Regions from separate parts of the Micromonospora sp. DT15 genome, predicted to be linked through region 2. Evidence: predicted binding sites of a transcription regulator. Region 2 holds the regulator's gene; each other region holds the start of a gene.

Region 1 (4,527 bases), on a different contig from region 2:
CGACTGTCGTCAGTGGGTCTGCAACGGCGCGCTACGGGCGTCGGTCAGCGCCACCAGATCCGCCGCGGCCAGTTCGAGTTGCAGACCACGCCGACCAGCCGAGACGTAGATCGTCGGGAGATCCAGCGCGGATTCGTCCAGCACTGTGGGCAACCGTCGACGCTGCCCGAGCGGGCTGATCCCACCGCGTACGTAGCCGGTGGCCCGCTCGGCGACCGCCCGGTCGGCCAACGCCGCCCGCTTGCCGCCGACCGCAGCCGCGAGAGCCTTCAGATCCAACTCGCCGGTGACCGGAACGACCGCCACGGTGAGCGCGCCGTCGACGTCGGTCACCAGAGTCTTGAACACGCGCTCCGGTGCCACGCCGAGCGCCACCGCCACCAACGCGCCGTAGTTCGGGGCGTCCGGCGCCACCCGGTACGGATGGGTGCGATGCGCGATGCCCCGCTTGACCAAGAGTGCCGTTGCCGGCGTGCCCTGTCCCGCCACAGCGAAGACGCTAGTCGAGACGGCGCTAGTCGACCGGCCGGCCGATCAGCACCGTCGGTGCGCCGCCGACCCGGGTGAGCACCAGACTCGCCGCCGCGTCCCCGGCCAGCCGCAGGTCCCGCCGGAGCTGCTCCGGGGTGAGCGCCGAACCCCGCTTCAGGATCTCCACCCGGCCCACCCGGCGCTCCCGCAGCAGCGCCCGCAGGCGCTTGAGCGAGAACGGCAACACGTCGGTGATCTCCAGGCAGCGCGCGTACGGGGTGCGGACCGGCTGGTCGGCGTAGAGGTAGGCGATGCTCGGATCGCCCAGGTTGGCGTCCAGTTCGCTGGCCAGTTCGGCCACGAGGTGCGCGCGCACCACCGCCGGGTCCGGGTCGTACAGGTAGCGACGCGGCGGCCCGACCGGCGCCTCGGCGGCACCCGAGCCGGTGAGCTGGTGGCTGCGGGCCTCGGCGCCCCGTTGGCGGTAGAGGGTGGCGCGACGGGGCACCTCCGCCAGCTCACCGCACCAGAGCGCGGCCTCGACCAGGTCGCCGTCCACGCTGACCCACTCGGCCTCCGCCCCGGCCGGGATGAGCGCGTGGTCCAGGCCCGGCGCGACCTTCACCACAGTGCGCGGCACCCGCTCGGCCAACCCGGTGACGAAGTCCCACGGTGGCGAGTAGGCGCGCGGGTCGAAGATCCGCCGCCCGGTGCCGGTGGCGCGGCGGGCCGGGTCGCAGAAGACCCCGTCGACCCTTGCCACGTCGAACCCGGTCGCGTCGCCGCACTCGACGGTGAACAGCTCGGCCAGGCCGGCCGCCTCGGCGTTGGCGGCGGCCATCGCCGCGGTCACCGGGTCAGCCTCCACCCCGTACACCCGGATGCCGGCGCGGGCGGCGGCCAGCGCGTCGGCCCCGAGCCCGCACCCGAGATCGGCCAGGGTCCGCACGCCGGCCGCGTGCAACCGGGCGGCTCGACGGTCGGCGACCACCCGGCGGGTGGCCTGCTCCAGGCCGGGGCGGGTGAGGAACATCCCAGCGGCGGCCGAGCCGAACTTGCCCACCGCCCGGTGGCGCAGCTCGGCCTGGGTCAACGCCGCCGCGGCCAACGTCGGCGGCACCCCGGTCGCGCGCAGGGCCGACGCCGCGACCAGTGGATCACCGCCGGCCAGGTCGGCCGCCGCGGTGAGCGCGGCCGACCCCTCAGGGGTACGTAGCGCCGCCAACTGATCGAGATCCACCCGGCCATTGTCCCGTCCGACTCGGAAAACTTGGCTGGCGGGGCGCGACGCGCTGGCACTCTCCTTGACGGAGTGCTAGCCACGGAATAACCTGCGATTAGCACTCTCACCCTGAGGGTGCCAGCTTCCGGGTCTCGCGACCCGGGTGCGCACGCCAGGCGGACCGGCACCCGCGACGACGGCACCGCCCGGTGGCATGAGGCAGATTGACGCTGGTCAGCCCCGCTGGCCAGCAACGAAACCAGTACCCCAGGAGGGTATGCCCGTGACTACCGCGACCAAGGTTGCGATCAAGCCGCTCGAGGACCGCATCGTGGTCCAGGCGAACGAGGCTGAGACCACCACGGCGTCGGGCATCGTGATCCCCGACACCGCCAAGGAGAAGCCGCAGGAGGGCACCGTCCTCGCTGTGGGCCCGGGGCGCGTCGACGACAACGGCAACCGGGTTCCGGTTGACGTGCAGGTCGGCGACACCGTCCTTTACTCGAAGTACGGCGGCACCGAGGTCAAGTACGCCGGCGAGGAGTACCTGGTGCTCTCCGCCCGCGACGTCCTCGCGGTCATCGAGAAGTAAGCAACCGATCAGTGCCACTGCCCCGGTCCGGCTCGCCGGGCCGGGGCAATGGCGCTTCGAAGGGACATTAATGGCGAAGATCCTGAGCTTCTCGGACGACGCCCGGCACCTGCTGGAGCACGGTGTCAACGCCCTCGCGGACGCGGTCAAGGTCACCCTCGGCCCGCGCGGGCGCAACGTCGTCCTGGACAAGAAATTCGGTGCGCCGACGATCACCAACGATGGTGTGACCATCGCCAAGGAGATCGAGCTCACCAACCCGTACGAGAACCTTGGCGCGCAGCTGGTCAAGGAGGTGGCGACCAAGACCAACGACGTCGCCGGCGACGGCACCACCACCGCGACCGTGCTGGCCCAGGCGATGGTTCGCGAGGGTCTGCGCAACGTGACCGCCGGGACCAACCCGGCCGGTCTCAAGCGGGGCATCGACGCGGCGGCCATGAAGGTCTCCGAGGCGCTGCTCGGCAAGGCCGCCGAGGTCACCAGCAAGGAGTCGATCGCGAACGTGGCGACGATCTCCGCGCAGGACTCCACGATCGGCGATCTGATCGCCGAGGCGATGGAGCGCGTCGGCCGCGACGGTGTCATCACCGTCGAGGAAGGCTCGATGCTCACCACCGAACTGGACGTGACCGAAGGTCTCCAGTTCGACAAGGGCTTCATCTCGCCGAACTTCGTCACCGACCTGGAGGGTCAGGAGTCCGTCCTTGAGGACGCGTACATCCTGGTCACCACCCAGAAGATCTCGGCGATCGAGGAGCTGCTGCCGCTGCTGGAGAAGGTCCTGCAGAACAGCAAGCCCCTGCTGATCATCGCCGAGGACGTGGACGGCCAGGCGCTCTCCACCCTGGTGGTCAACTCGCTGCGTAAGACCCTCAAGGTCTGCGCGGTCAAGGCCCCCGGCTTCGGTGACCGGCGCAAGGCAATGCTCCAGGACATCGCGATCTCCACGGGCGCCGAGCTGGTCGCCCCGGAGCTGGGCTACAAGCTCGACCAGGTCGGCCTGGAGGTGCTTGGCACCGCCCGGCGCGTCGTGGTCGACAAGGAGAACACCACGATCGTCGACGGCGGTGGCCAGAAGGCCGACGTCACCGACCGGGTCTCCCAGATCCGCAAGGAGATCGAGGCCTCCGACTCCGACTGGGACCGGGAGAAGCTGGCCGAGCGGCTGGCGAAGCTCTCCGGTGGCATCGCCGTCATCAAGGCCGGCGCGGCGACCGAGGTCGAGATGAAGGAGCGCAAGCACCGCATCGAGGACGCCATCGCGGCGACCAAGGCTGCGGTCGAGGAGGGCACCGTGCCCGGCGGCGGCGCCGCCCTGGTGCAGATCCTCTCGGTGCTCGACGACGACCTGGGCTTCACCGGTGACGAGAAGGTCGGCGTCTCGGTCGTGCGCAAGGCGCTCGTCGAGCCCCTGCGCTGGATCGCCCAGAACGCCGGTCACGACGGCTACGTCGTGACGCAGAAGGTCGCCGACCTCACGTGGGGCAACGGCCTCGACGCCGCCAAGGGCGAGTACGTCGACCTGGTCAAGGCCGGCATCATCGACCCGGTGAAGGTGACCCGCAACGCGGTCACCAACGCCGCCTCGATCGCCGGTCTGCTGCTCACCACGGAGAGCCTCGTGGTGGACAAGCCGGAGCAGGCCGAGCCGGCCGCCGCCGGCGGGCACGGCCACGGCCACCAGCACGGCCCGGGCTTCTGATCCGGTAGCGACACCCGTTCCGGGGCGCACCGCCGTCAGGCGATGCGCCCCGGCTCGTTCCTGTGGGCTGCCAGGTCATTACCGAACGCTGACGTTGTTGGCGACCGGGCGAGATGATCGCGCACACTGGGCCGATGAGCACCACGTCACGGCGGTACGCCGCGTTGGCCGGAATAACCGCCGCCGCCGTCGCGATCGGGATCGCCGAACCGGTCGCGGTGTTGACCGGCCCCCGGTCGGCGCCCCTGGTCGCGGTCGGCGGGGTCGTCGTCGACGCCGTCCCCGAATCGCTGAAGCAACTCGCCATCGACCTCTTCGGCACCGCCGACAAGATCGCGCTGCTGGTCGGCACGGCCGTGTTGCTGGGAGGCTTCGCCGCCGTCTTCGGCGTACTGGCGGTCCGCCGACTGGCGTTCGGCCTGGCCGGCATCGCCGCGTTCGGCGCCATCGGCGTGGCAGCCGCGTTGACCCGCTCCGGTGCTGACCTCGCCGACGCGCTGCCATCCCTGGTCGGCGCCGGTCTCGGTGCCCTGGTGC
Region 2 (4,527 bases):
CACCAGCGGCCGAGGCGGGCGGCGAGCACGCTGAGGGCCGCCACCCCGGCGGTGGAGGTGCGCAGCACGGCCGGCCCGAGGCGTACGGGTCGCCCGCCGGCCTCGACGAAGGCGGTCAACTCGGCCGGGGCGATGCCACCTTCCGGGCCGATCACCAGCACGATCTCGCCGGTGGAGGGCAGCTCGGCGGTGGTGAGCCGGTCGTCGGCCTCCTCGTGCAGCACGAACCCGACGGCGGCACCGGCGATCCGGCGGGCAACGGTGGCGGTGGACTCGTCCGGCGCACCCGCCACCACCGGCAGCCACGGCCGGCGGGCCTGCTTGGCCGCCTCCCGTGCGGTGGCCACCCACTTCTCCCGGGCGCGTACGCCCCGGTCACCGCGCCACTGGGTCACCGAACGCGATGCCGCCCAGGGCACGATCTCGTCCACCCCGACCTCGGTCATCGCCTGCACGGCCAGCTCACCCCGGTCGCCCTTGGCGATGCCCTGCACCGTCACCAGTCGGGGTACTGGCGCGTCCGCGTACCCCCGGGAGGTGACGGTGACCTCCAGGCTGCCCCGGCCGACGGCCGTGACCACGGCGGCGGCCGTGCCACCCCGGCCGTCGGCGAGCAGAAGCTCCTCGCCGACGCGCAACCGCTGCACTGTCGCGGCGTGGTGCCCCTCCGGGCCGTCCAGGGTCAGCGCGTCGCCGGTGGGCAGCGCCTCCACCAGGAACAGCGGCGCGGACACCTCAGGCGTGCCCGTTGAACGCGTCGCGCATCCGGGAGAAGAAGCCGCCCTGCTTGGACAGCTCGGCGACCTCCTCACCACGGGTCTTGGCGAAGTCGCGCAGCATCTTCTCCTGGTCCGGGTCGAGCTTGGTTGGCGTCCGCACGTCCAGGTGGACGTAGAGGTCTCCCCGGCCGGTGCCGCGCAGGTGCGGCACGCCCCGGGCGCGCAGTCGCAGCGTGCTGGCCGGCTGGGTGCCGGCCTTGACGTCGACGGTCTCCTCGCTGTCCAGCGTCTTGATGGTCAGCCGGGTGCCCAGCGCCGCCGCCGTCATCGGCACCGTGACCCGGCAGTGCAGGTCGTCGCCCTTGCGGGAGTACACGTCGTGCGGGCGCTCGTGGATCTCCACGTAGAGGTCGCCGGCGGTGCCCCCGCCGGGGCCCACCTCGCCCTGCTGGGCCAGCCGGATCCGCATGCCGTCCTCGACACCGGCCGGGATCTTGACGGTCAGCGAACGGCGGGTCCGCACCCGGCCGTCGCCGGCGCAGGTGGGGCAGGGGTGCGGGATGGTGGTGCCGTAGCCCTGGCACACGGTGCACGGCCGGGCGGAGACCACCTGGCCGAGGAAGGTGCGCTGCACCGACTGCACCTCGCCCCGACCACCACACGCCTCGCAGGTCGCCAGGTGCGTGCCGGCGGCCGTGCCGGCGCCGGAGCAGGTGGTGCAGAGCACCGCCGTGTCGACGGTGATCGGGGCCTCCACGCCGAAGGCCGTCTCGTGCAGGTCGAGTTCGAGCCGCAGGATCGCGTCGGCCCCAGGGCGGGTACGCGGACGGGGGCCACGGGCGCCACCTCCGGCACCGCCGAAGAACGCGTCCATGATGTCCTGGAAACCGACGAACGGGCCAGCGCCTCCGGGGCCACCCGGGCCGCCGGCACCGCCGCCACCAGGGGCGAGCGGGTCACCACCCAGGTCGACGATCTGCCGCTTACGGTCGTCCGAGAGGACCTCGTACGCGGCGTTGATGTCCTTGAACTTCTCCTGAGCCTCCGGGTCCGGATTGACGTCCGGGTGGAACTGGCGCGCCAGCTTGCGGTAGGCGCGCTTGATCTCGTCATCGGAGGCTTCCCGGCTCACACCGAGAATGCCGTAGTAGTCCCTGGCCACTGCGTTCCGTGTCCTCATGTTCGTCTCGCGTTGCGCCGGTCGGCGGCCGCAGCCGGCCGCATCGGCCCTGACCAATCAGTTCTGGGCCAGCAACTCGCCCACGTAGCGTGCCACGGCGCGGACCGTGGCGATGTTGCCGGGGTAGTCCATCCGGGTGGGCCCCAGCACCCCCAGGCCGCCCAGGATGGTGGTGCCCGGGCCGTACCCGGTGCTGACCACCGAGGCGGCTCGCAGGTTGTCGAACTCGTTCTCGTCGCCGATCAGCACCCGGGTCGTGCTCGGCTCTGTCTCACCGATGAGCTTGAGCAGCACGACCTCCTCCTCCAGAGCTTCGAGGATCGGCCGCAGGGAGCCCTGGAAATCGAGCAGGCCGCCCCGGGTGAGGTTCGCGGTGCCGGCGAGGGCGATCCGCTCCTCGTGCCGCTCGACGAGCGTCTCCAGCAGGACGGTGGCGAGCGTGGTCATGGTCGGACGCAGGCCGGGCGGCGCTTCCTCGACCAGCGCCTGCACCAGCGGGGGCGTCTCGGACAGCCGGGCGTTGGCGAGCTTCTCGTTGATCAGTCGGCGCAGGTCGGTGACGTCGTCGGCGGGCACCGGGCCGGGCAGCTCCACGAGTCGCTGCTCCACCCGCCCGGTGTCGGCGATCATGACGAGCATCAGCCGGGTGGTGGAGATCGGCACCAGCTCCAGGTGACGCACCGAGGATCGGGCCAGGCTCGGGTACTGCACGACGGCGACCTGTCGGGTCAGCTGGGCGAGCAACCGCACCGTGCGGTGCACCACGTCGTCGAGGTCGACCGCGCCGACCAGGAAGCGCTCGATGGCCCGGCGCTCGGCCGGGCTGAGCGGTTTGACCCGGGACAACCGGTCGACGAAGAGGCGGTAGCCGCGGTCGGTGGGCACCCGGCCGGCACTGGTGTGCGGCTGCCGGATGTAGCCCTCCTCCTCCAGCACGGCCATGTCGTTGCGGACCGTGGCCGGGGAGACCCCGAGCTGGTGCCGCTCGACCAGCGCCTTGCTGCCGACCGGCTCCTGGGTGGAGACGTAGTCTTCGACGATGGCGCGGAGCACGGCGAGTTTCCGGTCGTCGAGACCCATCCTCCGCACCTCCTGTCGCACGTCGGCCGCCGGCGCTCTGGGCCGGCCGGGCCGTCCTGGCACTCGACTGTAGCGAGTGCCAGTCTACGTCGGCGGGCCCGCCCACGCGATGATCAACGGCCACCCTTCGGTGCGGCCCACGACACCCTGTTGGGCCGATCGGCCCGCACTGCGAGGCGAAGTCGCTCTGGTGCGGCGTTGCCACCGGCACCTACCGTGACATCCATGACTGAACCTCCTCGCCCTCCCGGGTCGGGCGACCCCGGCAACTACCCGCCGGAGCCCACCTCCCCCGGGCCGTACCCGTCGGCCGAGCCGCCCACCGCACCACTGTCCGGGGCGCCCGGCCCGGCCGGCTATCCCCCGCCCGGTGGCTATCCGCCGCCCACCGGTGACCAACCGCCGTCAGGCGGCTACCCTCCGGCAGGCGGCTACCCCCCGCCCGGGGGCTATCCCCCGCCCGGCGGCTACCCGCCCGGCGGCTACCCGGCCGGTGGGGCCTACGGCGGCCCCGGCGGTGGCTACGCCAACAACGAGGACAAGACCTGGGCGTTGGTCGCGCACTTCGGCGGCGCGCTCGGCGCGCTGGTCAGTTTCGGTCCGCTGGGCTTCGTTGCCCCGCTGATCGCCTACCTGGCCCGTGGCCAGCAGTCGCCGACCGTCCGGGCGCACGCTATCGCCGCTCTGAACTTCCAGATCCTCTGGTCGATCATCGCGTTCGTACTGCTCTTCGTGAGCTGGTGCCTGCTCTTCCTGCCCAGCATCGCCGTCGTGGTGATCCAGATTCTGTTCGGGATCATCGCCGGCATGAAGGCCAACGAGGGCACCCCGTACCGCTACCCGATGACTGCCAGCTTCATCAAGTGAACCGGGCCGGCCGCTCCCCCGGCCGGCCCGATTCACGGCCGTCCCGGTCCCGGAGCGGTGGGCCACTCAGGGCAGCAGGTCACGCACGACCGCGTCGGCGAGCAGCCGCCCGCGCACTGTGAGCACCGCCCGGCCGGCGGCGTAGTCGTCGGCTGCCAGCAAACCGCCGGCCAGGGCCCGCTCGGCGCCGGCCCTGCCGGCAGCGTCGAGCACCGCCAGCGGGAGACCGCTGGCCAACCGCAGCCGGAGCATCACGTCCTCCATGTGCGCCTCGTCGACGGTGAGCACCTCCCGGGCCAGGCCGGGAGACTCCCCGGCGGCCAACCGTTTGGCGTACGCCGAGGGGTGCTTCACGTTCCACCAGCGGACCCCGCCGACGTGGCTGTGCGCCCCCGGCCCCAGCCCCCACCAGTCCGCGCCGGTCCAGTAGAGCAGGTTGTGCCGGCAGCGGGCGTCGTCGGTGCGCGCCCAGTTGGAGACCTCGTACCAGGAGAGCCCGGCCGCGTCGAGCGCGGCCTCCGCGGCCAGGTAGCGGTCCGCGGCCACGTCGTCACTGGGGTACGCCAGCTCGCCGCGCCGCATCCGGGCGGCGAGCCGGGTGCCGTCCTCGACGATCAGGGCGTACGCGCTGACGTGGTCCACCCCTGCGGCGACGACCTGCTCCAGCGAGGCGGCGAAGTC
Region 3 (4,527 bases), on a different contig from region 2:
CGCGGTCGTTGCCGACCACCACCTCCAGCAGCAGTTCCGGCCGGCCACAGGCCCGCGACCAGGCGGCCACCCCGTCGATCAGCTCGCCGAGCAGGCCACTGCCGCGCCAGGTCGGCGTGACGTACACGGCGTAGATCACGGTCAGTCCCGGTTCGTTCGGGTGGGTCGTACCACCGGCGTGCCCGACCAGCCGGCCGCCCGGGTCGGCGACGAACTGCGCGTTACCGGCACCGGCCGAGGTGTACGCGACCCGGGCGGCGAACTCGTTGTGCGGTCGGGCCGCCGCGTCCGCCAGGGTCTCCAGGAAGGCCAACGGCGCGTCGGCCAGCATCTCCAGGCGCAGCGCCCGCATCCGGGCGGCGTCCTCCGGCCGGACCCGGCGGATCTCCGCGAGCCGCACTGCCGGCGGGCCCATGTCGGTGGTCATGTCCGCATGCCTACCACAGGGCAGGGATGGCGTTTCGCGAGCTGGGGCCGATCGCCCTCATCTCGGGGCCGCCCGGCGACCGTCCCTCCATTTCGGCAATGACGCGGGCGAATCCGGTGGCTCGGGAATCCGGCCGATCAGCGCGGCCGGTGCGCCTCGGAGTGTGTCTGTTTTGTGGCAGTGCGCGGCCGTCAGTCCTCGTGTAGCGTGCGATTTCGGTCACCTTCTTCAATGGCGGTCATCGATCGCTGAGTCGGTGGTCCGGGGCGTCCGGCTGTGCCGTGCGCCGAGTCAGGCAACGCCGGGCAGAGTGAGGGAAGTGCACAGTGGCACAGGGCTCCGTGAAGTGGTTCAACGCCGAAAAGGGCTACGGCTTCATCGCCGTCGACGGCGGGCAGGACGTTTTTGTCCACTTCTCCGCGATCGAGATGGACGGTTACAAGGCGCTGGACGACGGTCAGCGGGTCGAGTTCGAGATCACCCAGGGCCAGAAGGGCCCACAGGCAGAGCACGTACGCGTCATCGACTGAGCTTCCTGGCCGATCGGCCCCGTGAGTCGGGGCTGCGGCACTGGCGCGTACCCGGGAAGATCGTGAACCGTTCCAGCCGATGCTGAGGAGCGTTCATGACCGACCAGCCACCCCCGCACACTCCGTCCTCCGGGTCGGGGGAGCCGGACCCGTCCTCGCCCGCCGGCAGCCCCGGTCACGCCGGCCCGCCGCCCGGCTGGGGGCCGGGCACGCCCCCGGCCGGCCCGTCCTCCGGCCCCGCCGGTCCGCAGCCCGGCTGGGATCCCGCGCAGGGTGCCTGGGGTGCGGCCCCGCCACCGCAGGGCTGGGCGTTCCCGCCCACCGGGGGCTACCCGCCCGGGTCGGGTCCCTACGGCGGGCAGCCGTGGTACCCGGGGCCGCCGGTCGGCTGGTATCCGCCGGGGTACGGGGTTGACCCGAACGATGCCCTGGTCACGCCGCCCGGCGCGGGTATCGGCGGCTGGTTCAACCGGTGCGGGGGAGCGCTGCGCCGGGGCTGGCGGCAGTTGGTGCCGATCATGCTGCTCACCCAGGTGCTGCCCGCGGCGGTGCTCTCGGTGGTCTCCCTCGGGCTGGACCCGTCGGCGAAGTGGTCCGCCCAGGCCGGATCGACGTCGACCCCCGCGCTGCCGGACAATTTCGTCGCCGAACTGCTGAGCCTCCTGGTCCTGTTGCTCGGCGGCAGCCTCGTCGTCGGGTTGGTGCAGGCCGTCGGGTGGGCCGCCGGCACCTGGGTGATCACCCAGCAGGCGGCCGGTCAGCCGGCCAGCCTGGAGTCCGCGTTGCGCTACGGCTCGCGCCGGGCACTCGGGCTGTGGGCCTGGACCCTGCTCGTCAGTCTGCTCATCGGGGTCGGTGTCTGCTTCTGCGTGCTGCCGGGCATCTACCTGGCCTTCGCGCTGAGCATGGCCGGCCCGGTCTATCTCTTCGAACGGCACAACCCGATCGGTCGATCGTTCCGGATGTTCCACGACCGACTCGGCCTGCTGCTCGGACGGGTGGCCCTGGTGGCCGTGGCGGTGATCGTCGGCACGTTGATCCCCGGTGCCCTGGAAGGGATCGGCACCGGCGCGCTCGGAACGGACCCGTTCTCCTCGGCGGGTACCGCAGCCGGGGCGGTGGTGGTGATCGGGATCACCGCCGTGCTGGCCCTGCCGGCCCATCTCGCGCAGATGGTCGGTCTGCTGGTGACGTACGTCGAGCAGCGTGCCCATGAGGCGCCGGTGAACAGCGCTGGACTGGCCGCGGAACTCGGCTGAGCGGCGGCATCGTGCTTGCACTCGGCAGGGGAGAGTGCTAAACAAGTCATTGGCACTCGCATACCGTGAGTGCCAACGGTCGGGACGGTGGGGCCAGGTTGTGCCGGTGTGGAGACACCGGGGCAGCACATGGCCGGTCGTCGCGGGCTATCCGGCCCGGCCGAAGGACGTCGTCGTCGCCAGGTGGCGACGTCCCTAGGTGCGCACACCAGGCGGCCCATCCGGGGCACACATCTCGGGTGGCCCGTGAGTGTCCAGGAGGACAACGCCGTATGGCCAAGATGATCGCTTTCGACGAAGAGGCTCGCCGCGGCCTCGAGCGGGGCATGAACCAGCTCGCCGACGCCGTAAAGGTGACCCTCGGCCCCAAGGGCCGCAACGTCGTGCTCGAGAAGAAGTGGGGTGCCCCCACCATCACCAACGATGGTGTGAGCATCGCCAAGGAGATCGAGCTCGAGGACCCGTACGAGAAGATCGGCGCTGAGCTGGTCAAGGAGGTCGCCAAGAAGACCGACGACGTTGCCGGTGACGGCACGACGACGGCGACCGTCCTGGCCCAGGCCCTGGTTCGCGAGGGCCTGCGCAACGTGGCCGCCGGTGCCAACCCGATGGCCCTGAAGCGGGGCATCGAGGCCGCGGTCGCGAGCGTCTCGGAGGAGCTGTCCAAGCTCGCCAAGGACGTCGAGACCAAGGAGCAGATCGCCTCCACCGCCTCCATCTCCGCTGGCGACAGCACCGTCGGCGAGATCATCGCCGAGGCGATGGACAAGGTCGGCAAGGAAGGCGTCATCACCGTCGAGGAGAGCAACACCTTCGGGCTGGAGCTGGAGCTCACCGAGGGTATGCGCTTCGACAAGGGCTACATCTCGGCCTACTTCATGACCGACCCGGAGCGTATGGAGGCCGTCTTCGACGACCCGTACATCCTGATCGCCAACAGCAAGATCTCGTCGGTGAAGGACCTGCTCCCGATCCTGGAGAAGGTCATGCAGTCGGGCAAGCCGCTGCTGATCATCGCCGAGGACCTGGAGGGCGAGGCTCTCGCCACCCTGGTGGTCAACAAGGTCCGTGGCACCTTCAAGTCGGTCGCCGTCAAGGCGCCGGGCTTCGGTGACCGTCGCAAGGCCATGCTGACCGACATCGCCATCCTCGCCGGTGGCCAGGTCATCAGCGAGGAGGTCGGCCTCAAGCTCGACGCCGCCAGCGTCGACATGCTGGGCCGCGCCCGCAAGGTCGTGGTGACCAAGGACGAGACCACCATCGTCGACGGTGCCGGTGACGCCGAGCAGATCCAGGGCCGGGTCAACCAGATCCGGGCCGAGATCGACAAGAGCGACTCCGACTACGACCGCGAGAAGCTGCAGGAGCGGCTGGCCAAGCTGGCCGGCGGCGTCGCGGTCATCAAGGTCGGCGCGGCCACCGAGGTCGAGCTCAAGGAGCGCAAGCACCGCATCGAGGACGCCGTTCGCAACGCGAAGGCGGCCGTCGAAGAGGGCATCGTCCCGGGTGGTGGCGTCGCGCTGGTGCAGGCCGGCAAGACCGCCTTCGACAAGCTCGACCTGGTCGGCGACGAGGCGACCGGTGCGAACATCGTCAAGGTCGCGCTGGACGCCCCGCTGCGGCAGATCGCCGTCAACGCCGGCCTTGAGGGCGGCGTCGTGGTGGAGAAGGTCCGCAACATCGAGGCCGGTCACGGTCTGAACGCCGCCAACGGCGAGTACGTCGACCTGCTGGCCGCGGGCATCATCGACCCGGCCAAGGTGACGCGTTCGGCGCTGCAGAACGCCGCTTCCATCGCGGCGCTCTTCCTCACCACCGAGGCTGTTGTCGCGGACAAGCCGGAGAAGACCCCGGCTGCCCCGGCTGGCCCGGGTGGCGGGGACATGGACTTCTGAGTCCAGTTCCGACACCGAACGGGGCGGGCCGCTGACGCGGTCCGCCCCGTTCGTCGTCAGGTCGGCAGTGGGCGCTGGTTGCGCCGTTTCTGTGCCCGGTTGTACGGCGGGAGCAGCTGGATCGGCGCGTCCACCATCTCCTGCGGTTCCTCGGCCACCGGCGGCTCGCCGTCGGTGGTCATCTCGGCCAGTTGCTCGGCGTCGCCGTAGTCGAGCCTGTCGAACGGCAGTTGGCCGGGGAGTTCACCCACCGGTTTCCAGGTGATCGGCGGGCCGTCCTCGGTCTGGTTGTCATCCGTGGTCATGGCTGCCTCCTCTACCGAAACGGTAGGGGGCGTCGTTGGCCGATGCGGGCGAATGGATCTATGTCCTGTTTGCCCGTTTATCCCCCGGACAGGGTCCGCCGGTACAGGAAG

What was found. Region 2 encodes HrcA, which represses chaperone genes, less so after heat shock. Its sites were predicted from a motif close to GGTTNGCACNCTCNNNNNGAGNGTGCNAACC; they were not measured.
Region 1: groES (co-chaperone GroES) is a predicted target of HrcA. The motif match lies at 1,807-1,837, and genes of this name have one in related genera.
Region 3: groL (chaperonin GroEL) is a predicted target of HrcA. The motif match lies at 2,264-2,294, and genes of this name have one in related genera.

The regions. Positions count from the first base shown of each region.
Region 1 covers NZ_JBNCKJ010000005.1:280,290-284,816, forward strand. Annotated here, with positions in the region: gene ybaK (Cys-tRNA(Pro) deacylase) at 10-489, opposite strand; gene ACLQ3F_RS13805 (THUMP-like domain-containing protein) at 515-1,711, opposite strand; gene groES (co-chaperone GroES) at 1,971-2,285, shown strand; gene groL (chaperonin GroEL) at 2,356-3,990, shown strand; gene ACLQ3F_RS13820 (molybdopterin-dependent oxidoreductase) at 4,125-4,527, shown strand, end outside.
Region 2 covers NZ_JBNCKJ010000015.1:65,663-70,189, reverse strand. Annotated here, with positions in the region: gene ACLQ3F_RS28135 (16S rRNA (uracil(1498)-N(3))-methyltransferase) at 1-734, opposite strand, end outside; gene dnaJ (molecular chaperone DnaJ) at 736-1,881, opposite strand; gene hrcA (heat-inducible transcriptional repressor HrcA) at 1,957-2,979, opposite strand; gene ACLQ3F_RS28120 (DUF4870 domain-containing protein) at 3,205-3,846, shown strand; gene hemW (radical SAM family heme chaperone HemW) at 3,913-4,527, opposite strand, start outside.
Region 3 covers NZ_JBNCKJ010000011.1:264,857-269,383, forward strand. Annotated here, with positions in the region: gene ACLQ3F_RS24405 (GNAT family N-acetyltransferase) at 1-427, opposite strand, end outside; gene ACLQ3F_RS24410 (cold-shock protein) at 754-957, shown strand; gene ACLQ3F_RS24415 (hypothetical protein) at 1,053-2,216, shown strand; gene groL (chaperonin GroEL) at 2,489-4,111, shown strand; gene ACLQ3F_RS24425 (hypothetical protein) at 4,168-4,416, opposite strand; gene ACLQ3F_RS24430 (GNAT family N-acetyltransferase) at 4,494-4,527, opposite strand, start outside.